Regions from separate parts of the Pseudomonas sp. IT-347P genome, predicted to be linked through region 2. Evidence: riboswitches for the same ligand, from Rfam matches in the RefSeq annotation. Region 2 holds a riboswitch; each other region holds the start of a gene.

Region 1 (10,220 bases), on a different contig from region 2:
CATGAGCAGATTGGTCAGCCACAGGGTCAGGCAATCGACCAGCAGGCAACGCTCGGCGCTGGCGGACTCGCGCAGGACGCGGGCCAGTTCCAGTGGTTCTTCGATGAGCGCCCATTCGGCGGGACGGCGCGCGCGATGGTGGGCGACGCGGTCGCTCATTTCGCCATCGAGCGGCTGGCTGGTGGCGATGTAAGTCACGGCCAGGCCGCTATCGCTGGCGAGTTTTTCGGCCAGACGACTTTTGCCGGAGCGGGCGCCGCCGAGGATCAGTTGGAGCATGGAGGCATCCTGAATTGTATGTATTGGGGCGGCTGCCGCTTTCGCGGGCAAGCCCGCTCCCACAGATGACCGCATTCCAAATGTGGGAGCGAGCCTGCTCGCGAAGAGGCCAGCACAGGCAACTCAAATCCCACAGAGCTGACGCAACAGATCAGTATCCAGATGCGTCTCCACCAGATCCGCCAGCCGCTCGATATCGCGCTCACGCAAGCCGTGATAATCCACCACCTGCACATCGCTCAACCCGGCCCAGCGCAGCAACGCCGCACTTGCCGCCGGCGATTCGAACAAGCCATGCAGATAAGTGCCGAACACCTGCCCATCGGCACTCTGCGCACCGTCACAACGACCGTCATCAAGATGCACCGCGGCGTTTTCCAGCGCCGGTCCTGTGGTCACGCCCGCATGAATTTCATAGCCACTGACTTCCGCATTTTCCAGCGCCAGACGTCCACGCACATTGCGCAACTGCTTCTCGGCTTCCAGCGTCGTATCGAACGTGAGCAAGCCCAACCCGACACTCGAACCCGGCGCGCCTTCCAGCCCTAGCGGATCATGCACCTGTTCACCGAGCATCTGCAGACCGCCGCAAACCCCCAGCACTTTGCCGCCGTAACGCAGATGCCGATTGATCGCAGCCTCCCAGCCATTGGCACGCAAATACGCCAGATCACTGCGCACGCTTTTCGAGCCCGGCAGGATGATCAGGTCAGCCGCCGGAATCGCCTGCCCCGGACCGACAAACTGCAAATCAACCTGCGGATGCAGACGCAGCGGATCGAAGTCGGTGTGGTTGCTGATGCGCGGCAGCACCGGCACCACCACTTTCAGCACTCGTTCGGCTTTATCGGTCTGGCGCTGATCGATGCCGTCCTCGGCCTCCAGATGCAGGTCCATCACGTACGGCAACACGCCGACCACCGGTTTGCCGGTGCGTTGTTCGAGCCAGTCGAGGCCCGGTTGCAGCAAGGCAATGTCGCCGCGAAAACGGTTGATGATGAAACCTTTGACCCGTGCCTGTTCGCTCGGCGACAGCAACTCCAGCGTGCCGACCAGATGCGCGAAAACCCCGCCGCGATTGATGTCGGCAATCAGCAACACCGGGCAACCCACCGCCTCGGCAAAGCCCATGTTGGCGATGTCACCGGCACGCAGATTGATCTCGGCCGGCGAGCCTGCGCCCTCAACCATCACCAGTGGATACGCGGCGCTGAGCCGTTGATGAGAGGCCAGTACGGCTTGCATCGCGATGGCTTTGTAGTCGTGATAGGCGACCGCATTCATCGTGGTGACGGCACGCCCATGGATGATCACCTGCGCGCCCGTGTCGCTGTTCGGTTTGAGCAGCACCGGGTTCATGTCGGTATGCGGCTCAAGATGAGCGGCTTGCGCCTGCACCGCTTGCGCGCGGCCGATCTCACCGCCATCGGCGGTCACGGCGCTGTTGAGCGCCATGTTCTGTGGCTTGAACGGCACCACTGCCACGCCCTGACGAGTCGCCCAGCGGCACAGCGCCGTCACCAGTGTGCTTTTACCGGCGTCGGAAGTGGTGCCTTGCACCATCAGGGTGGTCATGGGTGGTCCTTGGCGAAAGCAATTAAGGCGTGCTCGAGACGCGCCTCTTCGGCTGCATCGGCAGGCAGGCCAAAACGCAAGCTGCTGTTGTGGGTGAAAAGACGCAGGAGGATGCCGCGACGGGCCATGAATTCGTGCAACGTTTCGGCATGCTCGGTGATCAGCCACTGGAACAGCGCGCAACCGCCCTGCGGCTTGAAGCCATAGCGCTCCAGCAACGCTGCCAGCCGTTCGCTGGCTTCATCGCTGCGAATCCGTTGCCGTGTGTGCCCTTCGGTGTCTTGCAGACATGCTTGGCCTAACACTCGGGTTGGCCCGCTCACCGCCCATGGTCCGACCTGTTCAGCGAGCAGTTTGAGCAACTTGCGCTCGGCCAGCACAAACCCCAGTCGTACTCCGGCCAGACCGAAAAACTTGCCGAACGAACGCAATACGATCAGCCCGACTTGATGCGCATGCGGTGCCAGGCTCAACTGCGGCGTGTTGTCCATGAAGGCCTCATCGACGACCAGCCAGCCACCGCGCCGGGCGAGTCGCGCATGCCAGTCGAGCAGGCGCGCCGGGGTCAGGCTCAGGCCGGTCGGGTTGTTCGGGTTGACCACCACCAGCACATCGAGGCTGTCGAGAAAGAACTCGACTTCCTGCTCCAGCACTTCGCGCACGATATAACCGCTGCGGCGCCAGGCTTCGGCATGCTCGGCATAACACGGTGACAACACACCGACCTTGCCGGCGCGGCGCAAACGCGGCAGCAACTGAATGGCCATCTGCGAACCGGCCACCGGCAGCACTTGCGCGGCACCGTAGTAATCGCACGCGGCCTGCTCCAGACCGTCATCGGTTTCCGGCAGGCGCGCCCAGGCGCGCAGCGGGATATCCGGGATCGGGAATGGCCACGGCGCGAGGCCGCTGGACAGGTCGAGCCAGTCAGCCTCGGCAATACCGTAATCGAGTGCAGCCTTGCGCAGCCGGCCACCGTGCTCAAGCATAAAATTCAGCCCCCACGCAGAGAATCAGCAGCCATAACCATACCCCGCGCTGGACCAATTGCCAGCCACGATCAATGGAATCTGCGTCAGCCGCTGCGCCTTCGCCGAGCTGAGGACGATCGTGAAGTTCGCCGTGATAAATCGCCGGGCCACCCAGTTCCACGCCCAGCGCACCGGCGCCCGCCGCCATCACGGGACCTGCGTTGGGGCTGTCCCACTTCGGCGCCTGTGTGCGCCAGCACTTCAACGCGAGTCGGGTGTTGCCCAGCAGTGCGTAGGTCAACGCCACCAGACGCGCAGGAATGTAGTTCAACACGTCGTCGATTTTCGCCGCCGCCCAACCGAACCGCTCGAAGCGTTCATTGCGATAACCCCACATCGCATCGAGCGTGTTACTCAAGCGATAGAGCACCACGCCTGGCGCACCCGCCACGACGAACCAGAACAGCGCGGCAAACACCGCATCGCTACCGTTTTCCAGCACCGACTCAGTGGCGGCGCGGGCGACGGCGGTGCTGTCGAGTTCATCGGTCTGGCGGCTGACCAGATAGCCGACACGCTTGCGCGCCTCATCCAGATCATCCGCGCGCAACGCAGCGGCGACCGGAGCAACATGCTCACCGAGGCTGCGCATGCCGAGGGCGCAATACAACGCGAGAATCTCGACGACCCAGCCCACATACGGCGCCCAGGAGAACGCGGTGGCAAGCAAGGTCAGCGGCAGTACCGCGATTACCCATGCGGTGACGCCGTGACTGCGCCAGCCACGTCCACCGGCGTTGAAACGTTGCTCGATGCGCCCGGCAAAGTTGCCGAACGCCACCAGCGGATGCCAGCGTTTCGGTTCACCCAGCAGCGCATCCAGCGCCACGGCGGCGACACTCAACAACGCCACACTCATTGACTCACTCCCCAATAATTTTCGTACAGCAACTCATTGAGCGGACGCGCCTGTGCCCACCCTTCGAGTACCAGCATCGGCGCCGGATAGAATTCCTTGACCGGGCCCAGGCATAAAACGGCCAGCGGCTTGGCGCCCTCGGGTAGCTTCAACAAATCCGCCAACGCTTGCGGCTCGAACAGCGAGACCCAGCCCATGCCCAGGCCTTCGGCGCGCGAGGCCAGCCACAGATTCTGGATCGCGCAGGACAACGAAGCCATGTCCATTTCCGGCAGCGTGCGGCGACCGAAAATGTGCTTTTCGCGATCGTCCATCAGCGCCGCAACCAGCACTTCGGCGCAGTCATTGATGCCTTCGACCTTGAGTTTCATGAACGCGTCGCTGCGCTCGCCGAGGGCTTCGGCGGTACGGATGCGTTCTTCTTCGACGAGGTTCTGGATCTGGCCGCGTAAAGTTCGGTCGCTGATACGGATGAAGCGCCACGGCTGCATCAGGCCGACGCTTGGGGCCTGGTGGGCAGCTTCCAAAAGTCGGCGCAGCAATTGTGGTTCGACGCTGCCGCCGGTGAAGTGACGCATGTCGCGGCGTTCGGCAATGGCTCTATAAACCGCTTCGCGTTCGGCTTCGGAGAATGCGTTGTCAGTCATGGCCTCTTCGCGAGCAAGCTCGCTCCCACATTGGACGGGGTGCTTGCTCAAGAAACGCGATCCCCTGTGGGAGCGAGCTTGCTCGCGAAGGCGGCCTCACGGTCTGGCGCAAACAATGCGGCAATCGCAGTCGGATTCGACGGGAAATAGAAGTGCACATAAGAAGCCGTCATCCGCCCCTCGCGATAAACCGCCTCCGCCCCACGCCCACCGTTCGGACTCAGGCCACGGGCAATCGGCGTCAACTCAGTCGTCGTCAGGGAATGGTGATAAGTGTGGCCACGCAACGAACCTTCCGGCAGTTCGACCGCCTGCAACGCCAACGCAGCCAGACGCTTTTGCATTACTGCATCGCCCTTAAGCAGGCCGACCAGCTCAGCGCGGGTACCTTCAACATCTGTCAGCGAATCAAGCAAATAAAGCATGCCGCCACACTCGGCGAGCAACGGTTTCCCGGCCGCATGATGCGCACGGATCGCCTCAAGCATCGCAGTGTTCTGCGACAACGCAACGTGGTGCAATTCTGGATAACCGCCCGGCAAATACAGGCTGTCCGCCGCAGGCAATTGCGTGTCGCGGATCGGCGAGAAGAAACTCAACTCGGCGCCCATCGCGCGCAACAGATCGAGACTGGCGCCGTAAGTGAAAGCAAACGCTTCATCACGGGCGACAGCAATTCGCACGTTTTTCAGCAACGGTTCGACGGCGATCACATCAGGCGCGGCGAATTCCACGGCCGGTGGCAACGCTACCTCGCAACTGCTGGCCAATGCATCGGCGGCGGCATCGAGACGCATATCCAGATCATTCAGTTCGCTGGCCTGGACCAGGCCGAGATGGCGACTCGGCAGTTCGATACCGGTTTCGCGAGACAGCGCGCCGTACCAGCGCAAACCTTCGGTGAGACTGCCTTCGAGCAACTGCGCATGACGCAGGGTACCGACACGATTAGCCAGCACGCCAGCAAACGGCAGATCCGGCTGATACTTCGCCAAACCCAGCGCCAGCGCACCAAAGGTCTGCGCCATGGCTGTGCCGTCGATCACGCCGAGCACCGGCACACCGAAGTGCCGTGCCAGATCGGCGCTGGACGGCGTTCCGTCGAACAGGCCCATTACGCCCTCGATCAGAATCAGGTCCGCCTCGGCAGCGGCTTCCCACAACAGACGACGACTTTCCTGTTCGCCGACCATCCACATGTCCAGTTGATACACCGGCGCACCGCTGGCGCGCTCGAGAATCATCGGGTCGAGAAAGTCTGGGCCGCATTTGAAGACGCGCACCTTGCGCCCGTGGTTGCGATGCAAACGGGCCAGTGCGGCGGTAACGGTGGTCTTGCCCTGACCGGAGGCCGGCGCGGCGATAAGGACCGCTGGGCAGTGACGTGGTTGATTCAAAGTTCGACGCCTTTCTGCGCTTTGATACCGGCCTGGAAGGCGTGCTTGAGCATGCCCATTTCAGTGACCGTGTCGCCCATCTCGATCATTTCCGGCTTGGCCGCACGACCGGTGACGATCACGTGCTGCATCGGCGGACGCGCCTGCAAATCACTGAGTACCTGATCGAGATCAAGGTAGCCGTGCTTGAGGGCGATGTTCAATTCGTCGAGCACCACCAGACCGATCGACGGATCGCGCAGCAATTCGCGGGAGACCGCCCACGCGGCTTCGGCGGCAGCGATGTCACGCTGACGATCCTGGGTTTCCCAGGTGAAGCCCTCGCCCATCACATGAAAACGCACCTGCTCGGGGAAGCGCCGGAAGAACAGCTCTTCACCCGTGCTGTTGCGGCCCTTGATGAACTGCACCACACCGCACTGCATGCCGTGGCCCATGGCGCGGGCGAGCATGCCGAACGCCGAGCTGCTTTTGCCTTTGCCGTTGCCGGTCAGCACCAGCACCAGGCCGCACTCGTCGGGCGAGTTGGCGATGCGTTCGTCGATCACGGCTTTCTTGCGCTGCATACGCGCCAGATGGCGTTCGTCACGCTCGGGGGAATCAGTCATTGGGGAGCTCTCCGTTGAGGCTGGATAACGGCGGGCAGGCACAAGAATAGACGGCAAAAAGCCTGGCATCGCCCACCGTGATGCCGCTGGATGGATCAGGCCGGTCTCCGGGCTCATGAGCGGCGTTGGCCTGACTGCGCGCCTTCCCGCTTCTTTCGAGGCAGTGGCTCATGGCGCAGTTTTCACTCATTTACCGTTGCGGGGGCAGCGCCGGGATCGTCATTGTTCTTCAGTTGAAGACAACCCTCACCGGCTTCCCTGTTTCACTCTGTCGACGCAGGTCACAGAGCACCTGAAACAAGCCGCGAAGGTTAGAGGGTTGGGGATGGAGCGTCAATTAAAGAGGCAGCCATCGGGGCGAATAACTGCCGCCGATCAATTATCTGACGCCTGTCTTGTGCCATGCTGAGACAAGTGATATCAAAGAGCCATGCTTTTCCCGAAAAGCCCATCACAACAATAAGGATGATGACGATGCAAGGCATGATCATCAGCAACCCGCGCCTGGAATTCCTGCGCCCGGTGCTTGAACGCTGGTTTGACTGTATCGACCGCTACAACGCCGTGCGCGGCGACAGCGACACCCCTTACTGGCATGACGAGAAAGCCAATCTCGGCTTGCTCTCGGCGGCGGCCTGGATGGCGGAGCTGGTGACTTTGAACGAAACTGCCACGCGCAAGCAGAACGAAGGAGGCGAGCGCAACGCTCGCGCCGATCTGCTTCTGGCCGGTGCCGAAGACCGCGCCTTTATCCAGGTCACTCAGCGCTGGCCGAAGGTTACCCACCTGAATCTGACCCAAGCCCTGCTCGACATCACCAACGACGCCAAACGCATAAGCTATGCCAGCGATCTCAAGCTCGGCTGCCTGTTTGTCGCTCCACAGAAAGCCCAGCACAGCGCCAGCCCCGAAGAGTTGCAGGACATGGTCGACGATCTGCAAAAGGAACACACTTGCGCGGTCGCCTGGTATTTCCCCTACGCCTACCGCAAGTTACGCAGCGAAGCGGGCCACTATCACCCGGGCATCGCCGTGCTGTTCAAGGAAGCCCGCGGCTGAGCAGTTGAACCATCGGGCTTGCGCCCTCCTCTATGATTAGGAATGCATTCATAGGGAAGATCAGCAATGCGCAAGCCCCAGCTCGTTTTTGTCATCGCCTTCGCCGGAGGGCTCGCCGCCTGCGGTGAGACCTCCAGCCTGCAAGTCTCCGACGGTACCGGCCCGTCGCCGAAGCTGCCTGAACCGAACAAGACCCTGATCCCGACGGTGAACATCGCCCCGGCGATCGGCTGGCCCGAGGGCGGCAAACCGACAGCGGCGGCTGGCACCCAGGTGGCAGCGTTCGCCGAAGGCCTCGATCATCCGCGCTGGTTGTATGTGCTGCCCAACGGCGATGTGCTGGTGGCGGAAACCAATGCCCCGCCAAAACCGGATGACAGCAGCGGGATTCGCGGCTGGGTCATGAAGAAGGTCATGGGCAAGGCCGGCGCTGGCGTGCCAAGCCCAAACCGCATCACCTTGCTGCGTGACGCCGACCACGATGGCGTCGCTGAGACGCGCACAGTGTTCCTGCAAAACCTCAACTCACCTTTCGGCATGACCCTGGTCGGCAACGATCTGTACGTCGCTGATACCGATCGCTTGCTGCGCTTCAACTACGAACCCGGCGCGACCGAGATCAAGTCGCAGCCAATCAAGGTTGTCGATTTGCCCGGCGGCACGCTGAATCACCACTGGACCAAAAACGTCATCGCCAGCAAGGACGGCAGCAAGTTGTACGTCACGGTCGGGTCGAACAGCAACGTCGGCGAAAATGGTCTGGATAAGGAAGAAGGTCGCGCCGCGATCTGGGAAGTTGATCGGGCGACCGGCAACCACCGCATCTTCGCCTCGGGCATCCGCAACCCCAATGGCCTGGCCTGGGAACCCACCAGTGGCGCGCTGTGGACGGCAGTGAATGAGCGCGATGAAATCGGCAGTGACCTGGTGCCGGACTACATCACTTCCGTGAAGGACGGTGGGTTTTATGGCTGGCCGTTCAGTTACTACGGCCAGCATGTGGATGTGCGTGTGTCGCCGCAAAACCCTGAGCTGGTGGCCAAAGCCATTGCCCCGGATTATGCAGTCGGGCCGCACACTGCGTCTTTGGGCCTGACGTTCGCCGAGGGCAACAACCTGCCGGCGCAATTCAAGGAAGGTGCCTTTATCGGCCAGCACGGCTCATGGAATCGCAAACCGCACAGTGGCTACAAAGTGATTTTCGTGCCGTTTACCGGCGGCAAGCCGAGTGGCACACCGGTGGATGTGCTGACCGGATTCCTCGACAAGGATGAGAATGCATTTGGCCGGCCGGTGGGCGTGGTGATCGATCAGCAAGGTGGCTTGCTGGTGGCGGATGATGTCGGCAACAAGGTTTGGCGAGTCTCAGCCACAAAGTGATGTTGAATGTGACCTGAAACAACTGTGGGAGCGAGCCTGCTCGCGATAGCGGTCGATCATTCAACATTGATGTTGAATGTGACACCGTCATCGCGAGCAGGCTCGCTCCTACACATTAGATTATGGGCAACTTGAATTACGGGTTATGCGCCAGATGCTCCGGCTGCAGCACCCGCTTGGCGCTCAGATAAGCCTTTTGCCAATACGCCTTCGACAGACTGTCCAGCTTCACCGTACCGCCCGTGGCCGGCGCATGCACAAAGCGCCCTTCGCCGACATAAATCCCCGCATGACTGACCTGCGAGCCGCCATTGGTGGCGAAGAAGATCAAGTCGCCGGTCTGCAAGCCCTCCTTGCCGACATTCGGCGCCTGCATGACGATCATCTCGCGCGTGGAGCGCGGCAGCGAAATCCCTGCCGCATCACGGTAGACAAAACCGATAAGCCCGCTGCAATCAAACCCGGAATCCGGCGTGTTGCCGCCCCAGCGATACGGCGTGCCCACCAAACCCAGCGCACGGAACAGCACGTCCTCGGCAGCGGGCGAGAAAGATTGCGAGGGACCGAACACAACCGGCGCGCGAACCACCGGCGCAGGGGGCGGCGTGCGACTGGCGCAGGCGCTGAGCAGCGCTGCGAAAAAGATCAAAGCAAGGCGGGCCGACATCGTCATAAGCAGAACATCCTGATCTGGCTGCGGCTTTTTCTGCCGACGGACAGAAAACAAAACCGCCTGCGTAAGCACGCAGGCGGTTTGCCATCAATATGATTCAGGATTCTAGCGGCTACGCGGCAAACTTCAAGTAAGACTTTAACTTCACCTTGTAAAGTCCAGGTCTACTCCGTTGCCGGGAGCCGGTCGTCGCTGCGAACGCAGCGACATCGGGGAATTACTTGCGAGCGGTGACAACAGTCGGAGCGTTGGCCAGAGCGCGTTTCGCTTCGATGAAGGTCTTGCTCCAGTAGCTGTCACCCAGGCTGTCGATGCGAACACCGCCGCTGCGACGACTGCTGGAGTGGATGAACTGGTTGTCACCCAGGTAGATACCGGCGTGACTGACGCGACCGCGACGACCGTTGGTGGCGAAGAACAGCAGATCGCCCGGCTCAAGGTTGCTGCGTGACACCAGCGGCGCATCAACGTTGATCATCTCGCGGGTCGAGCGTGGCAGGTTCATGCCAGCCTCTTCGCGGAACAGGTAGCCGATGAAACCGCTGCAATCGAAACCGGCTTCAGAGGTACCGCCGAAACGGTAGCGGGTACCGATCAGGGACATGCCGCGTTCGAGGATGCTGTCGGCCAGAACAGGAAGCTGATAAGGCTTCTTGCCATTGAATTCGTTGAGTTCTTTTTCCGTGTCCAGCTCTTCCTGGTAAATAACGGA
Region 2 (10,220 bases):
GGATTTCCTTGGCATCGCCGGGAGGCTGTTGTTACTGTGCCCAGCCGCAGTTCAGGTGTTTGCCGCTACATGAGTGATCAACCCGTTATCCAGGCCGTGTCCGAAGCAGACATTCCTGACGTTCTTGATTTTGTTCTAAAGGCCCGCGCCGAGCTGTTCCCCAAGCTCAGCGCGACTGGAATGCCCGATGATCTGGCGCGTTTTGCCGAGGTTTATCTGCGTGGGGAAGGGCGCTTTCTGATCGCTCGTCACGAAGGGCAGATTGTCGCCTCGATCGGCTATCTCCCTTACGACCGACGCTTTCCCAACCTGGATTATCCCGACCGCAACGTGGTGGAAATCGTGCGCCTGTTCGTCGTGCCTTCACAACGGCGTTCCGGGTTGGCCGCGGCGTTGTACCGATCACTCAAAGACCTGGCACTCGCCGACGGGGTCGAGGTGATCTACTTGCACACCCATCCGTTTCTGCCGGGGGCCATCGAGTTCTGGCAGCGGCAGGGTTTCGAGATAATTGCTGTCGACGCTGACCCGGTCTGGCAGACGACGCACATGCACAGCGTCATGAGTGGAATCGAAGAATCTGCGCTCCATCAAACGGGTCCGTCAGGTAATGCGCCCTGACCCCGAACGTCTCCTGTAAGCGCTGTGGTGTCAGCACCTCCAGCGGCTCGCCCAGTGCCACCAGTCTCCCGCGTTCCAGCACCGCCAGACGATCACATTTCAATGCCTGATTAAGATCATGCAGTGCGATCAATGTGGTCACCGGCAACGCCTGCACCACGTTGAGAATGGTCAGTTGATGCTGAATGTCGAGGTGGTTGGCCGGCTCGTCCAGCAACAGGATCTGCGGTCGCTGCGCCAATGCCCGGGCGATGTGTACCCGCTGCCGCTCACCGCCCGACAGGCTGCGCCACAGGCGCGTGCGCAGGTGCATGGCGTCAACGTCGGTGAGCGCCTGCTGGACAATGGCGTCGTCTGCCTGCGACCACGGTTGCAGCGCCGACAGCCAAGGCGTTCGCCCCAGCGCCACGGCATCAAACACGCGAATGCCGTCGTCGGTGTCGGCCTGTTGTTCGACCACCGCGAGTTTTTGCGCAATATTGCGTCGGGCCATTTTGCCCAGGCGCTGACCGTCGAGCAGCACCTCGCCAGCGCTCGGTTCGCGCAGCCCGGCCAGCAGTTTGAGCAGGGTGGATTTGCCCGAGCCGTTCGGTCCGACAATACCCAAAGTTTCGCCGCGCTGAACGTCGAGGCTGACACCGTTGAGCAACTCGGCGCCGCGCACCTTGAAGCTCAGTTCGGAACAACTCAAAACACGGCTCATCGTGCGGACCTGCGGCCAACCAGAATCAACGCAAACACCGGTGCGCCGACCAGTGCGGTAATCACCCCGACCGGAATCACCTGACCCTTGATCAGCGTGCGCGACAGCACATCAGCAGCAATCAGAAACACCGCACCGCCCAGCGCACTGGCCGGCAGTAACCGCGCATGACCGGTTCCAAGCAACAGACGCGCGGCGTGGGGAATGACCAGACCGACAAAACCGATCGAACCGACAATCGACACCATCACCGCCGTCACCAGCGCCGCGCAGCCAATCAATAGAATCTGCACACGTCGCACCGGAATGCCGAGCGACGCCGCCGAATCCGCACCAAAGGTAAACGCATCCAGCGCCCGCCGATGCCACAGGCACACAACCAATCCCGACACGGCCACCGGCACCGCCAGCCACACCGACGGCCAGCGCACGCCGCCGAGATTACCCAGCAGCCAGAACATGATCCCGCGCGCCTGTTCGGAGCTGGCCGAGCGGGTGATCAGAAACGCCGTCAGTGCATTGAACAATTGCGAGCCGGCGATCCCCGCGAGAATGATCTGCCCGGTGCCGCTGGCCGAGCCGCTGACCCGTGCCAGCACAATCACCAGCACGAACGCCGTTACCGCGCCGGCGAAGGCACCGACTGACAATGAGATCATCCCGGCGCCAACGCCCAGCAGCGCCACCATTACCGCCCCGGTCGAAGCCCCGGCAGAAATCCCCAGCAGATACGGATCGGCCAGTGGATTACGCAGCAGCGACTGCAAAATCACCCCGCAGGTCGCCAACCCGGCACCGCAGGCCGCCGCGACCAGTGCGCGGGTCAGTCGGTAGTTCCAGACAATGCCTTCATCGATAGGGTCGAGCACATGTCCGGCGCCCCATAGTTTGTTGGCCAGCACTTGCACCACCACGCCCGGCTCAATCGAGGTTTCACCGATGGCCACGCCGGCAATCACAGCCAACAACAGGGTCGCCAGGGCCAGTAGCGTACGGATCAGGCTGGCACTCATTGCGACAGGTCATAGCCGTTGATGGCCGTGGCCAATTGTTCGATGCCGTCGAACATGCGCAGGCTGGCCTGCAGGGCCATGGCGTCGAGAATGATGATGCGGTTGTGCTTCACCGCGTCCATGTTGCGCGTCACCGGGTCGCTGCGCAGGAAGGCGAGTTTCTTTTCATAGTCGTCGGCAGGGAAGCGTCGACGATCCATACGCGCGATGACCAGAAAGGTCGGATTGGCCTTGGCGATGGTTTCCCAACCGACCGTTGGCCACTCTTCATCGGACGCCACCACGTTGCGCACACCGAGGGTGCTGAGCATGAAATCGGGAACGCCTTTGTGCCCGGCCACGAACGGCTCGATGTCCATCTGAGCGCTGGAGAACCACACCAGCGCGCTAGCGTCCTTGAGCTGTTTGCCGTGGGCAGTGGCGATCGATCTGGCGAGGCTGGCCTTGAGTTGATCGTTGAGCTGCTGGCCACGCTCCTGCACGTCGAAGATCTGCGCCAGTTGGCTCACGCTCTTGTAAATCGTGTCGATGCGAAACGGTGCCAGCCGCGTGCCGTCGGCGCCGACCAGGTTGTCCTTGGCTTCGCAATCGGAGGGCAGCAGGTAGGTTGGAATCTTCAGCTCGTGAAACTGCTCGCGAGTGCCCACCGCACCTTGCGGGCCGACCATCCATTCCAGTTCCACGGCGACCAGTTCCGGGCGCTTGCCAATCACCGATTCGAAACTCGGTTCGTTATCGGCCAGGCGCTCGATCTGCTCGTTTTGTGCCTTGTATTGGTCCAGCACATTGTTGAACCACAGTGAAGTGCCGACGACCTTGTTGCCCAGGCCCATGGCGTAAAGCATTTCCGTGCCGGCCTGGCCGATGGTCACCGTACGCGTCGGCGCGTGCTGGAAGGTCAGGCTGCTGCCGCAGTTTTCGATCGTCAGCGGATAGACAGTCGGTGCCGCCTGCGCCAGGGCGCAAAGGCTCAGGCCGGTGATAAGGGTGGCAACGCGGGGCAGCAGCATGGGGCAGTCTCCAAGGGAACCGTACGGGGAGCGGGAGAGTACGGTCTGGAAACACACCATCGAACGCGGTCAGGGCAACCGCGCAAGGCCGGGCAGCAAACAAAGACGCGAACGGCACGATGTCCTTCCCGGACACCCCGCCGGTTAGTCGTCATTGTGCCGGCAGGTCTCCTGACTGATGCGTCATCGCCTGGCTCCGGCCTTCCCGGGGTTCACCCAGTGGCAGTCTTGGAGCAGGCTCAGCACCTACAGTTGCGGGGGCAGTTCCGATCAGTGCTGTGCAAGCACCTCGGATTCCCTATTAATCCCGTTTGGAAACCGGCGGCGGCATGGTAGTCGATCACGCCGCTGAAGGGGAGACGTATCTGTCCTGGCGAGGGTGTGGTTGTCATGACACTGTCATTATCCGGCGCCTATGCTGAGGCCAATTACATCGCGTGTTCTTAAAGTTTTGCTGCCAATTTTGGCAGCTTTTTTTTGCCTGCGATTTGCCCGCCGACACGATCGTATTTGCAATTTCGACTGGGGGTTGGCTAGTATACGATCCATATACACATCGTATCGGATCCATATATGGGCATCGTAAAGATTTCAGAGGACATGCACGAGAATCTGCGCATCTCCAGCAATGCGCTCAGCCGCTCGATCAACGCACAGGCCGAGCACTGGATGCGTATCGGCATGCTCGCCGAGCTACACCCCAACCTCGACCACAGCGCCATTTGCCGCTTGCTGATCCGCGCCGAACAGAACGGCGGGCTGGATCTGCAACAACTGACTCAGGAAGCCGTCAGCGCATGAGAAACCCGATCAAGCTAAACACCCCGGCCGAGATCGCGCAATCGCGCGCGGCCGGCAAACTCGCCGCTGAAGTGCTAGCGATGCTGGTGCCGCACGTCAAGGCCGGCGTGACCACCGATGAACTCGATCGGCTGTGCAACGACTACATCGTCAATGTGCAGAAAGCGATACCGGCCAACGTGGGTTATCACGGTTTTCCGAAAACCGTCTGCGCCTCGGTCAACGACGTGGTGTGCCACGGGATTCCGTCGGGGACGCCGCTGCAGGATGGCGACATCGTCAACCTCGACATCGCCGTGATCAAGGACGGCTGGTTCGGCGACACCAGCCGCATGTACGTGGTGGGTGAGGCGACGGCTGAAGCGCAGCACCTGATCAAGACCACTTATGACGCCATGTGCGCGGGTATTCGCGTGGTGAAACCGGGTGCCACGTTGGGCGACATCGGCCATGCGATCCAGAGCCTGGCGGAGAAGGAAGGCTTCAGTGTGGTGCGCGAGTATTGCGGGCACGGCATCGGCAAGGTTTATCACGACGAGCCGCAGATCCTGCATTACGGCTTTCCCGATCAGGGCATGAAGCTCAAGGCCGGGATGATCTTCACCGTTGAACCGATGCTCAACGCCGGCAAGCGTCATGTGAAGAACATGCCGGATGGCTGGACAGTGCTGACCAAGGATGGCTCGTTGTCGGCGCAGTGGGAGCATATGGTCGCGGTGACGGAGACTGGGTTTGAAGTCCTCACCGCGTGGCCGGATGAGATTGAAGGCTACCGCGCTATTGTCTGATACCGCGTCGACTGTTTCCCTCACCCTAGCCCTCTCCCAGAGGGAGAGGGGACTGACCGAGTTGTTTTGGCGTTATACATCGACTTGAAAGTCCTGAGTCGATCTCAGGTCCTGAAAAGCCCCCGATCTGCTCCCTTTCCCCCTCGCCCCCTTGGGGGAGAGGGCTGGGGTGAGGGGGTAAATCCGACAGACAACACGCTATCAGTGAGCGCCCGCAGCTTTGTTCAGGTCGCTCTCTGTCCATTCGGTATACACGCAAGCATCAGCAGTCGCCCAGCGCACTTGCACCGGATCGCCAGCCTTGAGCGGCATACCGGCGGCGGACAAAGCCTTCACCGTCATCGAAGTACCGCCGGAAGTGATCACGCTGCAGGTCTGGCTCTCACCAAGAAACAACACCTCCACGACTTTTGCTGAGACCTCATTCCAACCCGACGGCAGCGGTTCGCTGACCGCCTGCGCCACGCTCAACGCCAGTGCCTTTTCCGGACGCACCATCAGCAACACATCCTGATCCGTATGCAGCCCGGCCGTCAGACGCATCGACAGCGACTGCCCTTCAAACGAAGCGACAGCATTGCCCTGCGCCTTGAGCTTGAGGAAGTTCGAGTTGCCCAGAAACGAAGCAACAAACGCATTCGGCGGATTCTGATACAGGTCATAACCGCTGCCCAGACCCACAATCTTGCCATGACTGAAAATGGCGATGCGCTGAGACAAACGCATGGCTTCTTCCTGGTCGTGGGTCACGTAAACAATAGTGATGCCCAAGCGACGATGCAGTTGGCGCAGTTCATCCTGCAAATCTTCGCGCAGCTTTTTGTCCAACGCACCGAGAGGTTCGTCCATCAACAGAATGCGTGGTTCGTAAACCAAGGCACGGGCGATGGCGACGCGTTGTTGCTGACCACCGGACAGTTGCGAAGGGCGGCGATGAGCGAATTGCTCAAGCTGCACCAGTTTCAGCATGGCATCGACACGCTTGTCGCGCTCGGCCGCAGCGAGTTTGCGAATCGCCAACGGAAACGCGATGTTGTCGCGCACCGACAGATGCGGGAACAACGAATAACGCTGGAACACCATGCCGATGTCGCGCTTGTGCGGCGGCACATTCACCAGCGATTGCCCATTGACGAGGATCTCGCCGCTGCTCGGTGTTTCGAACCCGGCGAGCATCGACAGCGTCGTACTCTTGCCCGAGCCGCTGGAGCCGAGGAAGGTCAGGAACTCGCCGTCCTTGATGTCCAGCGAGATGTTGTCGACGGCGGCAAAGTCGCCGTAGTGCTTGTTCAGGTTGCGCAGGCTGACCAGCGGTTTGTCGTTCTGCTGGAAGGCGTCTTTGATCACGGCACTCATGTCGTACTCCTGGGCGCTCAGGCGCTGATTTCGTTGCGCCGACGCAGCGCGGCGGCGATCACCATGACCAACACAGACAAGCCGATCAGCAGCGTCGAAGCGACGGCGATCACTGGCGTCAGGTCCTGGCGCAGGGTGGTCCACATTTTCACGGGAAGGGTTTGCAGGGTCGGGCTGGCCATCATCACGCTGAGCACCACTTCGTCCCACGAAACGAGGAAGGCGAAGAGGGCGCCGGCGACCATGCCCGGACGAATCGCCGGGAACGTCACCTTGAACACCGCTTGCAGGCGTGACGCGCCGCAGATCACCGCCGCGTCTTCAATCGACTGATCGAACAGCTTCAGCGAGTTGATAATCGAGATGATGGTAAACGGCAACGCGACAATCACATGGCTGACCACGAAGGCGAACATCGTCCCGGTGTAACCGAGCTTGAGAAACAGCGCGTACACCGCCACGGCGATGATCACCAATGGCACGATCATCGGCAGGGTGAACAGGCCGTAGAGCATTTCCCGGCCGGGAAAGCGCCCGCGCACCAGCGCAAACGCGGTCGGCAAACCCAGGGCCACGGCGCAAATTGTGGTCAGCACGGCGACCTTGAGGCTGGCGGCCGCAGCGTTCATCCAGTCCGGGTTGGAGAAGAACTGGCCGTACCATTTCAGCGTCCAGCCCGGAGGCGGAAACACCAGCCACTGAGAGGAACCGAACGACAGCAGCACGATAAACACGATCGGCAACACCAGGAACAGACCGATCAGCCCGGTGGTGGCGTAGAGGCCGAAGCGCATCCGGCGGCTCATCGCATTGGGAGTCAGGAGCATGTCGGCTTACCTCGCGTTGCTGGCGCCAACCGGGGATTCCGGCTGAAGCTTCAGGTAGAAGTAGAACAGCACCAAAGTGATTGCGATCAGCAACGCGGCGCCGGCACTGGCCAGGCCCCAGTTGAGGAACGATTGCACCTGTTGAATGATGAACTCCGGCAGCATCATGTTCTGCGCGCCGCCGAGCAACGCCGGGGTCACGTAGTAACCGAGCGACATGACGAACACCATCAAGCCACCGGAGGCCAGACCCGGCCGGCACAGCGGCAGGAACACCCGGAAGAAGTTGGTCCACGGACTGGCGCCGCAGATCGAACCGGCCTGCAGGATCATCGGGTCGATGGCCTGCATGGTCGCCTGCAACGGCAGCACGATGAACGGGATCATGATGTAGCTCATGCCGATCACCACGCCGGTGAGGTTGTGCACCATCTCCAGCGGCTGATCGATGATGCCCATCGCCATCAGAGCCTTGTTGATCACGCCGGAGGCTTGCAGCAACACCAGCCACGAATAGGTGCGGGCGAGCAGGCTGGTCCACATCGACAGCAGTACGATGTTGAGAATCCAGCGACCCCAGCCACGCGGCACCAGGGTGATCGCCCAGGCCAGCGGAAAGCCCAGCAGCAGGCTGAACAGTGTCACCAGCCCGGCCACCGAAAAGGTGTTGAGCAGCACCCGCGCGTACGCCGAGTTGGCGAACAGTTGTTCATAGTTGCCAAGGCCTGGGGTCGGTTCGAGCACGCCGCGCAACAGCAGGCCAATCAACGGCGCGAGAAAGAACAGGCCGATGAACAACAGCGCCGGGGCGAGGTTGCCGGCGCCGCGCCAGCGTTGTCGGAGGGACGGGGCTTGCTGCATCGCAACCGCCTGGGTTCCGTGGGCCGAACCGGCAGCGCTTGCGGCGCTCCCGGTGGCAGTGGAGGGACGGGACGCGGTGGCTGCCATTTTCATTTGACCAGCCATTCGTTCCACCGTGTCGCGATGGCCGGGCCGTTTTTGGCCCAGTACGCGAAATCAAGAGTGATCTGATCCTTAGCGTAGGCAGTCGGCAGGTTGGGGGCCAGCGTCGAATCCAGACGCTCCACACTGTCGAGGTTGACCGGGGCGTAGGCGGTCAGATTGGAGAAGTCAGCCTGGCCTTTGGCGCTGCTGGCGGCGGCCAGAAACTTCATCGCCGCGTCCTTGTTTTTCGAGCCTTTTGGAATCACCAGAATGTCGGCCATGACCAGGTTCTGTTTCCAGCTCACGCCGACCGGTGCACCGTCTTCCTGCAGGGCGTGGATACGACCGTTCCAGAACTGGCCCATGCTCGCTTCACCGGACGCCAGCAGTTGCTGCGACTGCGCGCCGCCGCCCCACCAGACGATGTCTTTCTTGATGGTGTCGAGTTTCTTGAAGGCGCGATCGAGGTCGAGAGGGTAGAGCTTGTCGGCCGCTACGCCGTCGGCCAGCAGCGCCAGTTCGAGCACGCCGGGACTTGGCCATTTGTACAGGGCGCGTTTGCCGGGGTAGGTTTTGGTGTCGAACAGGGCGCTCCAGTCCTGCGGCTTGTTGGCGCCGAGTTTGCCCTCGTTGTAGCCGAGGACGAAGGAGAAGAAGAACGAGCCGACACCGTGATCGCTGACGAAACGCGGGTCGATCTTGTCGCGCTGGATGACCTTGAAATCGAGGGGTTCGAGCAGGCCTTCAGCGGCGGCGCGCAGGGCGAAATCGGCTTCGACATCGACTACGTCCCACTGCACGTTGCCGCTTTCGACCATGGCTTTGAGTTTGCCGTAGTCGGTCGGGCCGTCCTGCACGACGGTGATGCCGCTGGCCTTGCTGAATGGATCGGCCCAGGCCTGTTTCTGCGCATCCTGGGTGCTTCCGCCCCAACTGACGAAGTTCACGCTTTCGGCAGCCATTGCAGCCTGGCCGGTGACGCTGAGCAGTCCCGCAAAAAAGATTGCGGTTGCAGCTTTGTTCAACACCATGTTCACGCCCTCATTGTTGTGTTTTTGAGCGGGCTTGCGTTGTTGCCCGCCTGTCGGGAGCAGTAGCTGGACGTTCGTTGAAGTGTCCGGTCTATGGAATATCATATTATGGTATTCCAAGCTTTGTGCAAGCACTTTGCCTTACCGGTTATCTGGAGGCTGATGTTTTTTCACTTGAGAGATGTGTAGAAATTCTAGATCCAGCCCCTCATCGGAACGCCGCCCGCTCAGCCCTCTCCCAATGGGAGAGGGGGAAAGGGAGCAGATCTTCATACCGTCCAAAACCGAGCTTGACTCGGCATTGGAAAGGGAGCCGATCTTTGTGCTGTTCAAAAACGAGCTCGATTTGGAATCGGAAAGGGAGCCGGTTCTCCATGCAGTTCAAACCTGAGTTCGACTCGGTATTTCAGGTCGGCGTATAGCGACTAAACACCTCGGTAGGCTCCCTCTCCCTCCGGGAGAGGGCTGGGGTGAGGGCAGCTTTATTCAGTGAACGGAATACTCTCGACCACTTCCAGGTCATACCCGGTCAACCCGGCGTACTTGAGCGGCGGGCCGAGATGCCGCAACTTACCCACCCCAAGGTTCTGCAGAATCTGCGCCCCGGTCCCGACCTCGGAATAAATCCGCGATTGCGAGCGACTGAACTGCCTCGGCGGCTGGGTCAGTTGCGGCACGCGCTCGAGCAACGCCTGCGAAGACTCGTGATTGGCCAGCACCACAACAACGCCATGACCCTCAGCCGCGACCCGTTGCAACGCCGCCCACAAGGTCCAGTTCGTCGGCCCGCTGTACTCGGCGCCGACCAGATCCCGCAGCGGATCGATCACATGCACTCGCACCAGCGTCGGCTCTTCACGACGCAGATCGCCCATGACCATCGCCATGTGCACGCCGCCCTCGATACGATCCTCAAAGGTGATCAAGCGGAACGTACCGTGCACCGTCGGCAGTTCCCGTTCGCCGATGCGCTCGATGGTGTGCTCGGTGCTCAGGCGATAGTGGATCAGGTCGGCGATGGTGCCGATCTTGATCCCGTGTTTGCGCGCGAACTGCTCCAGATCCGGACGACGGGCCATGGTGCCGTCGTCGTTCATTACTTCGACGATCACCGAGGCCGGGGTG
Region 3 (10,220 bases), 190 kb from region 2:
GATGGCGAGGAGGGCGTCAGTGCCTTCCGGCGTACGGTTGAGGATCACGTCTTCAACGGCGTCGCGCAGCTCCTGCGGGATCTGATCGTAGATCTCCAGCTGCCCGGCATTGACGATACCCATGGTCAGGCCGGCGCGGATCGCGTACAGCAGGAACACCGAGTGAATCGCCTCACGCACCGGGTTGTTGCCACGGAACGAGAACGACACGTTGGACACGCCACCGGAGCTCAACGCGTACGGCAGCTCGTCACGGATGTAGGCGCAGGCATTGATGAAGTCCACCGCGTAGTTGTTGTGTTCCTCGATACCGGTGGCCACTGCGAAGATGTTCGGGTCGAAGATGATGTCTTCCGGCGGGAAGCCGACTTCGTTGACCAGAATGTCGTAAGAGCGTTTGCAGATTTCTTTCTTGCGCGCTTCGGTGTCAGCCTGGCCGGCTTCGTCGAACGCCATCACCACCACCGCCGCGCCGTAGCGTTTGCACAGCTTGGCGTGGTGGATGAACTGCTCGACGCCTTCTTTCATGCTGATCGAGTTGACGATGCCCTTGCCCTGAATGCACTTGAGGCCGGCTTCGATCACTTCCCATTTCGACGAGTCGATCATGATCGGCACGCGCGAAATGTCCGGCTCACCGGCGATCAGATTGAGGAAGGTCACCATGGCCTTCTTCGAATCGAGCATCCCTTCGTCCATGTTGATGTCGATCACCTGTGCGCCGGCTTCGACCTGTTGCAAAGCGACTTCCAACGCCTCGGTGTAGTTGTCTTCACGGATCAGGCGGGCGAACTTGGCGGAGCCGGTGATGTTGGTGCGTTCGCCGACGTTGACGAACAGCGAGCTGCGATCGATGGTGAACGGCTCCAGGCCCGACAGACGGCAGGCCTTGGGGATGTCCGGGATTTCGCGCGGGGCATAACCGGCCACGGCTTTGGCGATGGCTTCGATGTGACCCGGGGTGGTGCCGCAGCAGCCGCCGACGATATTGAGAAAGCCGCTCTGGGCGAATTCTTCGATGACTTTCGCGGTCTGCGACGGCAGTTCGTCGTACTCGCCGAATTCGTTCGGCAAGCCGGCGTTCGGGTGTGCGGACACGTGGGTGCTGGCCTTGTTCGACAGCTCTTCCAGGTATGGACGCAATTCACTGGCGCCAAGCGCGCAGTTGAGGCCGACCGAGATTGGCTTGGCGTGGGCCACCGAGTTCCAGAACGCTTCGGTGGTCTGGCCCGACAGGGTTCGGCCCGAGGCGTCGGTGATGGTCCCGGAAATCATGATCGGCAGTTCGATGTGCAACGCTTCGAACACGCCCTGCACGGCGAAGATCGCCGCTTTGGCATTGAGGGTATCGAAAATGGTTTCGATCAGGATCAGGTCGGCGCCGCCCTCGATCAGCCCTTTGGTCGCTTCGGTGTAGTTCTCCACCAGTTCATCGAAGGTGACGTTGCGGTAGCCCGGGTTGTTGACGTCCGGCGACAGCGAGCAGGTACGACTGGTCGGGCCGAGCACGCCCGCAACGAAACGCGGCTTGGCCGGATTTTCGGCGGTCTTGGCGTCGGCAATCCTGCGGGCCAGCCGTGCGCCTTCTACGTTTAACTCGTAGGCCAGTTCTTCCATGCCGTAATCGGCCATGGAAATGCGCGTGGCGTTGAAAGTGTTGGTTTCCAGAATGTCGGCGCCAGCATCCAGATAGGCTTTCTCGATGCCGCCGATCACGTCTGGGCGTGTGATGACCAGAAGGTCGTTGTTGCCCTTGACGTCACTCGGCCAGTCCGCGAAGCGTTTGCCGCGATAATCCTGCTCTTCGAGCTTGTAGCTCTGGATCATCGTGCCCATTCCGCCGTCGAGTATCAGGATGCGCTCTTTGAGAGCTTGCTTGAGAGCTTGAAGGCGGACGCTGCGATCGGACATTTGGACTACTCGGAAAGACCATTACGAAGGAGCGGGATCATAGCAAACCTGTGCGGTTTTAGAGCATGTGGCGCTTTTGCATGAATATCGCTCATGTTGGTACGGGCGTCATAATGTAGAATCGCGGCGTTTTTTTCCAGGATCGGGATCTAGGGCATGTCGTACCGCGTCATCAGCATTTTTTTGCTGTTCTTAAGCTGGGGCGCCATTGCGCAGGAGCCCTCGATTTCTCCTGGCATTTCGTACAGCCGGGACATTCAACCCATCTTCACCGAGAAGTGCGTGGCCTGCCATGCCTGCTACGACTCGGCCTGCCAGTTGAACCTGGGCAGCGGCGAGGGCGCGGCCCGTGGCGCGAGCAAGATGCCAGTCTACGATGGCGAGCGCTCACAAGCAGCGCCGACCACCCGGCTGTTCTACGACGCCTTCGGCAAGCGCGCCTGGCAGCAAAAAGACTTCTACTCGGTGCTCGATGCGCAGGGCAGTCAGGCGGCGCTGATGGCGCGCATGCTCGAGCTGGGGCACAAGACGCCACTGACGCCGAACGCCAAACTCCCGCAAGACATCGTACTGGGCCTGAACCGCGAGAATATGTGCGCGTTGCCCGCCGAGTTCGAAGGCTATGCCGGTGCACATCCGAAAGAAGGCATGCCGCTGGCAGTCACCGGGCTGACTGATCAGCAATATCAGACGCTGCAGCGCTGGCTGGCCTCGGGAGCGCCAATTGATGAACAGGGTCTGGCGCCGAGCGCCAAAGAGGCGTTGCAGATCGTCCAGTGGGAGAACCTGCTCAACGCCCCCGGCGCACGGCAGAGTCTGGTCGGGCGCTGGCTGTACGAACACTGGTACCTCGCCCACATCTATTTCAAGGAAGGTGAGCCGGGGCATTATTTCCAGTGGGTGCGCTCGCGTACGCCGAGCGGGCAGCCGATCGACCTGATCGCTACCCGCCGCCCCAACGACGATCCGGGCACTCAGGTGTATTACCGCCTGTGGCCGGTGCAAGGGGTGATCGTGCATAAAACCCACATCACCTACCCGCTGAGCGCGGCGAAGATGGCACGGGTGAAAAGCTTGTTCTACAGCGGCAACTGGCAGGCCAATGCATTACCGGGTTATGGCCCGCAGAGCCGCGCCAATCCGTTTGCCACGTTCGAAGCGATTCCGGCGCAGGCGCGTTACCAGTTCATGCTCGATAATGCCGAATACTTTGTCCGCACCTTTATTCGCGGCCCGGTGTGCCGGGGGCAGATCGCCACGGACGTGATCCGCGACAACTTCTGGGCGCTGTTCCAGGCACCGGAACACGACCTCTATGTCACCGACCCGAACTACCGCGGCCAGGCCACGCCGTTGCTGGCGATGCCGGGGCAGAACGACGACGTCGGCAGCGTGTTGAGCCTGTGGCGCAACTACCGCGACAAGCGTAATGAATACGAGGCTTTGCGCCGCGACAGCTACGCCGATCTCCCGGCCCCGAGCTGGTCGACCCTGTGGGCCGGCAATGACAACGCGTTGCTGAGCATTTTCCGTCACTTCGACAGCGCTTCGGTGACCAAAGGCCTGATTGGCGAGGTGCCGCAGACGATGTGGCTGTTCGACTATCCCTTGCTCGAGCGCACCTATTACCAGTTGGCAGTCAACTTCGACGTGTTCGGCAACGTCTCGCATCAGGCGCAAACCCGTCTGTATTTCGACCTGATCCGCAACGGTGCCGAGCAGAACTTCCTGCGCCTGATGCCTGCCGATTCCCGCGAGGATTATCTCAACGATTGGTACCAGAACGGCGGCCAGTTCAAGATGTGGCTCGATTACGAAGCCATTGACGACGACAAACCGACTGCGCTGAAACTCGACGAGAAAGACCCGAAACACGACTTCGCCATGCAATTGCTGGCGCGTTACGGTGATCTCAATGCACATCCTGATCCGATCAACCGCTGCGACGGCGCTTACTGCTCACGGCCAAATATCGATCCGGCGCTGCAAAATGCCGAGCAGGCGCTAAGCCGTCTGACCTCGCGCCCGGCGGCCGGTTTGAAAGTCATCGAGCAATTGCCGGAAGCCACCATGCTGCGCATTGAAACCGCCAGCGGCAAACGTGAGGTCTACAGCCTGTTGCGCAACCGCGCGCACAGCAACGTAGCGTTCCTGCTCGGTGAGTCGCTGCGCTATCAGCCGGGGTTGGACACCCTTACTATTTTTTCGGGTGTCCTCAGCAGTTATCCGAACTTCATCTTCAATATTCCTGCCGATCAGGTGCCCGAATTTGTCGATGCCATGGAAAACGCCAAGGATGCCAACCGTTTCGAGAAAATCGTCGAACGTTGGGGAATTCGGCGCAGTCATCCGCAATTCTGGTTCTATTTCCATGATCTGAGCCAGTACTTGCACGAAACCGATCCGGTGGAAGAGGGCGTGTTGGACATGAACCGCTACGAGAATCTCTGATGGCTGGTAAACGCAAGGATCACTGGCTCAAGGCCGGTATCGACAGTGCGGCTGACGAGAATCTTTCCCGACAAAAATACTAGGACTTTGTCCGGGGCAATGATTGGCGTAAACTGCGCCCAAGCCTGCGAGGAGTTTCCATGACCGCTATTACCATTACCGACGCCGCTCACGATTACCTGGCTGATCTGCTCTCCAAGCAGAACACCCCGGGCATCGGCATCCGCGTCTTCATCACCCAGCCTGGCACCCAGTACGCCGAAACCTGCATTGCCTACTGCAAGCCGGGCGAAGAAAAACCTGAAGACACCGCGCTGGGGCTGAAAAGCTTCACCGCCTACATCGATTCGTTCAGCGAAGCGTTTCTCGATGACGCCGTGGTCGACTACGCCACCGACCGCATGGGCGGCCAGCTGACCATCAAGGCACCCAATGCCAAAGTCCCGATGGTCAACGCCGACAGCCCGGTCAACGAGCGCATCAACTATTACCTGCAAACCGAAATCAACCCGGGGCTGGCCAGCCACGGCGGTCAGGTCAGTCTGATCGATGTGGTTGAAGACGGCATTGCCGTCCTGCAGTTCGGTGGCGGTTGCCAGGGCTGCGGCCAGGCGGATGTTACGTTGAAGGAAGGCATCGAGCGCACGTTGCTCGAGCGCATCCCTGAACTGAAAGGCGTTCGCGACGTGACCGACCACACGCAGAAAGAAAACGCCTACTACTAAGGTGTTCGCTGCAGACATGAAAAACGGCGCCCCGTGAGCGCCGTTTTTTATGGGTGAGTTTTTATGGGTGAAAAGTACCGACGCCTTCGCGAGCAAGCCCGCTCCCACATTTGATCGCATTCCAATTGTGGGAGCGGGCTTGCTCGCGAAGGGGCCTTCAAGGGCGATAGAGATGAGCATGCCCCGCGCGATACAACGATGACTCGCTAAACACCTCACTCCCCAAAACGCGCCCGACCAGAATCAGCGCGGTACGCCGAAACCCTTTCGCCTCAACCTTCCCGGCAATATCCGCCAGCGTCCCCATCACCCAATCCTGATCCGGCCACGTCGCCCGGTGAATCACCGCAATCGGGCAATCGGCGCCGTAATGCGGCAACAGCTCGGCCAGAATCTTGTCCAGATGATTGACCCCCAGATGAATCGCCATGGTCGCGCCATGCTGCGCCAGACTGCCCAGCTCTTCGCCCGCTGGCATGGCGGTCTTGTCGGCGTAGCGGGTCAGAATCACGCTTTGCGACACGTCCGGCAGGGTCAGTTCCGCACCAAGCAACGCCGCACACGCTGCGGTCGCCGTCACGCCGGGGATGATCTCGAACGGAATATTCAGCTCACGCAGATAACGGATCTGCTCCCCGATTGCGCCATACAGGCTCGGATCGCCGGAATGCACCCGCGCTACATCCTGACCCTTGGCATGCGCGGCCTTGATCAGTTCGATGATCTGCTCCAGGTGCAGTTCTGCGCTGTTCACCACTGTCTCGGCTTGGTGGCCGTCGAGCACCGCCGCCGGCACCAGCGAACCTGCGTAGATAATCACCGGGCAGCTGCGGATCAGCCGCTGGCCTTTGACGGTGATCAGTTCCGGATCGCCGGGGCCGGCGCCGATGAAGTAAACGGTCATCGTTGAATCCTGAGTAAAAAGAGGACACGACAGCGTTGCAGATGAACAACGCTCATGATCAATGGCGGGGATTATCGGGATTTTATGCCGCGCCGGCCAATGCCAACGTGGCCTGAGCGTATTTCTGCCGGGAAATCAGCAGTTTTGCCGGTGCCTGAATCAGCTGTTCGGCAAGCGCCAACGCCGCACTTTCGGCGACGCCATAGCAACCCGTGCGTTCGTAAGCAATTTGTGAATGGTGACTGAGTCGTTGCTGATAACTGGCCAATTCTTGACTGCTGAAGTACAGCAAGGGCAGGGCCAGTTGTGCAGCAAGTTCTTGCAGACCCGGTTCATCGCGCTTCAGATCGATGCTGGCCAACGCCTTGACCGCTTCAAGCTCAATGCGGTGTGCCTGTAACGCTTGATCGAGCAACGCGCGCAGCGTGCTGGCCGGGCAGCCACGCTGGCAGCCCAGACCTATGACCAGAGTCGGCGCTGCGCGATCGTCCGTCATGAGTGGTATTGGCCATCGCTTTTGCGGCGGAACAACCAAGCGCTGATCAGGCCCAGGGCTAGCCAGAACGCTACGTTGGTCAATTGCGAAGCGATTTTGAACTGAGCTTCCAATGCCTCGGGGGCGAGCATCGAATGCACTTCCGGTTGCGGTGCGCCGATCACGTGGGGCACGGCGAGGATGGCCACGCCCAGCAGTTTCATCAGCCAGTGGCGGCTGAACACGATGAGGGCCAGGCCGACAGCGGTAGAGGCGGCCGTGCCGATCCACCATGTTTGCCGCGAAGCCAGGTCGGCCGCAGCGGTGCCGGGCAGTTCAGGCGGCAGGCCCAAGGTCGGTGCAAGCACGAACGTCGCGTAACCGGCCAGCCCCCAGAGCAAACCTTGCGAGGTTTTGGTCGGCGCACGCAGGGTGTAGAGACCGGCGAGCATCAAGGCGAAACCCACCGCAACGACGAGATTGCCGCCCGTGGTCGAGACCACGCGCTGCCAGCCGTCTTCCGGCTCCCAGGCTTCGGCATCGTGGGTGTGTACAGCCGCGCCAGCGGCGTGTTCGTGAACCGCCACCGGCTCGGACTTCTCGAAGGTTTCCGCCTGAAGAATCAGCGGCGAAACCCAGAAGCTTTGCAGCAGGGTGAGGAGCAGGGCGGCCAGCAGACCGGTGAAACCCGCGGTTTGCGCAATACGCTTGATCATGTCGGCAGGCCTCAGTGGCACGGGAACGCGGCGCTGTGGCGGGTATCGTGGGCGGCGTTGTGTACCGCTTCGATGTGCGAGAAACCGGCGAAGTAAACCAGGCTGGCGCCGAGGATCGACGCGAAAATCGCAGCCGTCAGGCGTTGGCTCAGGGTGGTGGTGCTGACGATTTTGTCTGTGTTGCTGCCGGTGCTGCTGATGATCGACATGGCGCTTCCCTCTGGAGTGTCAGCGGGTCAATCGAGCGCATGAAAACCCCTGCGGGTCGGGCTCGCAGAGGTTCGAACAGCGCCCGCCCACCGCGGGTTTGTTATGTTCAGCGACGCACAAATGCGGGCTGTGTGTTGCGGGCCGGTCTCCGGGCTCACGAGGGGTTGGCGTCAGGCCGACCTGCAAGCGTCACCTTCCCATGCCTTGCTGGCACAGTGGTTTTGACGCTTCGCTCGCTTACCGTTGCGGGGGCAGCACCGGACTGACATGGGCTTGAGTAAAGCACATGATTCACCGGTTTCCCGTTTCACCCTGTGAAGGGCACCCGTAACAAGGTGTGTAGGAGAGCATGGGTCGGGGATTTTAGTCAATTTGTGGGGGGCTTATCCGTTGCTGCGGGTGTTGCTGATTACGGTTTCGCCCTTACGGCGACTCACTTTTTTTCAAACGCCAAAAAAAGTAAGCAAAAAACGCTTGCTCCTGCGTCCGGCCCGCTCGCTGGGGCTCGGGGTTCCTTCGCTGCGGGATCGATCCGGGCGCAGCGTCTCCGGTTTGCTTCGCTGCACCTCCTCTCGCTGTGTTTGGCTGCGCCAAACGGTCGCTGCGCTCCCACCCCCGGATCAATCCCTCCACTCAGCCTTCCGACGTCGCCCGTGGATCAAGATCAAAAGCAGGCGAGCTGACACTCGGCCTATTGAGTGGGGAAGAGCGCGGGTGTTCGGCTTTTGATTTGCGTTGTTGCTGCCCCTCACCCCAGCCCTCTCCCGAGGGAGAGGGGGCCGATTTGTGGGCTTTTCAAGATCTGTGTTCAACGCGGTATCGCACGTCGGCGTACCTCTCCCAAACACCTCGATCAGTTCCCTCTCCCTTTGGGAGAGGGTTAGGGTGAGGGGGGCTTTTGATCTGTTTCAAAATCTGAGTTCAACTCGGTATTTCACGTCGGTGTAGCTCTCCCAAACACCCCGGTCAGTCCCCTCTCCCTCCGGGAGAGGGCTAGGGTGAGGGGCTTTTGATCTGGCTCTTGATCTTGCTTTGGCTTTTGATTTTTTGCCCCTTCGGCAGGCCGAGCGTAGGTGTCCATCCGGGGGGTAGGCGCGCAGCGCCGTGCGGCGCAGCCGCACACATCGAGAGGAGGTGCAGCGAAGCAAACCGTAGGCGATGCCCCCGGATGGACACCGTAGCGAGGGAACACTGAGCCTCAGCGAAGTGCCGTACGCCGGGGCAAGCCTTTTTGGTTACTTTTTCGGCGTCTGGAAAAAGTGACCCGCCGTAAGGGCGGAACCCTAAGCAGCCGTTACCGCAGCAACGGATATGCCCCCAATCCAAACATTGACCCATAAGCAAGCCATGCGTAGCCTTGCGCCTTCGAGGTTCTTCGGCCGCTGCCGAAGCTAAGAAGGGAACGCGGTCAATGCCGCGGCTGCCCCCGCAACTGTGAACGGTGATGTTCGCTGCCACGCCACTGCCAGCTCAATTGACGAGCCAGCGGGAAGGCGCAACGAATGCCAGGCCCCGCGCCTGAACACCGTCAGCCAGGAGACCTGCCTCGTCACAGATTCTCACTACAACCGGGCGGGGTGATCCGGTGGCGAACGCTTCCGGCGCGCACGCGCGTTACCGGTTCTCGTCCCGTATGCCCGCCGCTTGCCAAAGGGCATACCGATGAAAACACTGGCCAAACTCCCCGTCACCATCGTCACCGGCTTCCTCGGCTCGGGCAAGACTACGCTGCTGCGGCACATGCTCGACAACGCGCAGGGCCGTCGCATTGCGGTGATCGTCAACGAGTTCGGCGAGTTGGGCATTGACGGTGAAATCCTCAAGCAATGCACCATCGGCTGCACCGAAGAAGAAGCCACCGGCCGCGTTTACGAACTGGCCAACGGCTGCCTGTGCTGCACCGTTCAGGAAGAGTTTTTCCCGGTGATGCGTGAACTGGTTGCCCGTCGCGGCGACCTCGACCACATCCTCATCGAAACCTCGGGCCTGGCCCTGCCAAAACCGTTGGTGCAAGCCTTCCAGTGGCCGGAAATCCGCAGCGCCTGCACGGTTGACGCGGTGATCACCGTGGTCGACAGCCCGGCTGTGGCCGCTGGCACCTTTGCCGCGTTCCCGGACCAAGTCGATGCCCAGCGCAAACTCGACCCGAACCTCGATCACGAATCGCCGCTGCACGAATTGTTCGCTGACCAACTGGCCAGCGCCGACCTGGTGATCCTCAACAAGGCTGACCAGACCAGCGCGGAAGACCTCGCTCGTGTCCGCGCCGAAGTCGCCGAAGAGCTGCCGCCAGCGGTGAAAATCATCGAAGCCAGCAACGGCCGTCTGCCGCTGGACGTGCTGATTGGCCTTGGCGCCGGTTCCGAAGAACACATCGACAGCCGTCACAGTCATCACGATCACCACCACGACGGTGATGACGACCACGATGACCACGATCACGACGCCTTCGATTCAATCTCCATCGAACTGCCGCAAGCCGACGAAAGCCTGCTGCTCGACGCGCTGACGCAACTGGTGGTTCAGCACGGTATCCTCCGGGTCAAAGGCTTCGCCGCCATTCCGAACAAGCCAATGCGTTTGCTGATCCAGGGCGTGGGCACGCGTTTCGACAAGCATTTCGACCGTCAGTGGGGCGCCGATGAAGCGCGTGTCACGCGTCTGGTGCTGATCGGCCAGGAACTCGACGCCGCCAAACTCGAAGCGCAACTGCGCGCCGCGCTCAGCGTTTAAGCCATGCACCTGCTCAGGACCCAGCCCGGCGGTTTCGTCTCGGATGACAATATTGCCGACCTTGGCCAGACCCCCGCCGAGCTGGTGATCCTGTG

Evidence for each region. A riboswitch is a leader RNA that binds a small molecule or an ion and turns the genes downstream of it on or off. The one in region 2 is predicted to bind cobalamin.
Region 1: linked by a shared signal. The riboswitch ahead of cobO (cob(I)yrinic acid a,c-diamide adenosyltransferase) and the one ahead of ACM6IV_RS10370 (ABC transporter substrate-binding protein) in region 2 are both predicted to bind cobalamin.
Region 3: linked by a shared signal. The riboswitch ahead of ACM6IV_RS09600 (CbtB domain-containing protein) and the one ahead of ACM6IV_RS10370 (ABC transporter substrate-binding protein) in region 2 are both predicted to bind cobalamin.

Annotation. Positions count from the first base shown of each region.
Region 1 is NZ_CATKPQ010000003.1:31,263-41,482, forward strand. It holds gene cobU (bifunctional adenosylcobinamide kinase/adenosylcobinamide-phosphate guanylyltransferase) at 1-279, opposite strand, end outside; gene ACM6IV_RS01760 (cobyric acid synthase) at 403-1,854, opposite strand; gene cobD (threonine-phosphate decarboxylase CobD) at 1,851-2,843, opposite strand; gene cbiB (adenosylcobinamide-phosphate synthase CbiB) at 2,836-3,744, opposite strand; gene bluB (5,6-dimethylbenzimidazole synthase) at 3,741-4,391, opposite strand; gene ACM6IV_RS01780 (cobyrinate a,c-diamide synthase) at 4,439-5,788, opposite strand; gene cobO (cob(I)yrinic acid a,c-diamide adenosyltransferase) at 5,785-6,396, opposite strand; cobalamin riboswitch at 6,477-6,707, opposite strand; gene ACM6IV_RS01790 (hypothetical protein) at 6,871-7,455, shown strand; gene ACM6IV_RS01795 (PQQ-dependent sugar dehydrogenase) at 7,522-8,835, shown strand; gene ACM6IV_RS01800 (C40 family peptidase) at 8,972-9,508, opposite strand; gene ACM6IV_RS01805 (C40 family peptidase) at 9,726-10,220, opposite strand, start outside.
Region 2 is NZ_CATKPQ010000022.1:367,266-377,485, reverse strand. It holds gene ACM6IV_RS10385 (GNAT family N-acetyltransferase) at 70-621, shown strand; gene ACM6IV_RS10380 (ABC transporter ATP-binding protein) at 560-1,324, opposite strand; gene ACM6IV_RS10375 (FecCD family ABC transporter permease) at 1,321-2,325, opposite strand; gene ACM6IV_RS10370 (ABC transporter substrate-binding protein) at 2,334-3,347, opposite strand; cobalamin riboswitch at 3,491-3,685, opposite strand; gene ACM6IV_RS10365 (ParD-like family protein) at 3,921-4,148, shown strand; gene map (type I methionyl aminopeptidase) at 4,145-4,936, shown strand; gene ACM6IV_RS10355 (ABC transporter ATP-binding protein) at 5,138-6,292, opposite strand; gene ACM6IV_RS10350 (ABC transporter permease) at 6,310-7,119, opposite strand; gene ACM6IV_RS10345 (ABC transporter permease) at 7,126-8,073, opposite strand; gene ACM6IV_RS10340 (ABC transporter substrate-binding protein) at 8,070-9,095, opposite strand; gene ribBA (bifunctional 3,4-dihydroxy-2-butanone-4-phosphate synthase/GTP cyclohydrolase II) at 9,578-10,220, opposite strand, start outside.
Region 3 is NZ_CATKPQ010000022.1:174,969-185,188, reverse strand. It holds gene metH (methionine synthase) at 1-1,911, opposite strand, end outside; gene ACM6IV_RS09625 (fatty acid cis/trans isomerase) at 2,068-4,362, shown strand; gene nfuA (Fe-S biogenesis protein NfuA) at 4,503-5,087, shown strand; gene cobM (precorrin-4 C(11)-methyltransferase) at 5,245-5,991, opposite strand; gene ACM6IV_RS09610 (cobalamin biosynthesis protein) at 6,074-6,487, opposite strand; gene ACM6IV_RS09605 (CbtA family protein) at 6,484-7,182, opposite strand; gene ACM6IV_RS09600 (CbtB domain-containing protein) at 7,194-7,391, opposite strand; cobalamin riboswitch at 7,514-7,736, opposite strand; cobalamin riboswitch at 8,744-8,956, shown strand; gene cobW (cobalamin biosynthesis protein CobW) at 9,055-10,125, shown strand; gene cobN (cobaltochelatase subunit CobN) at 10,129-10,220, shown strand, end outside.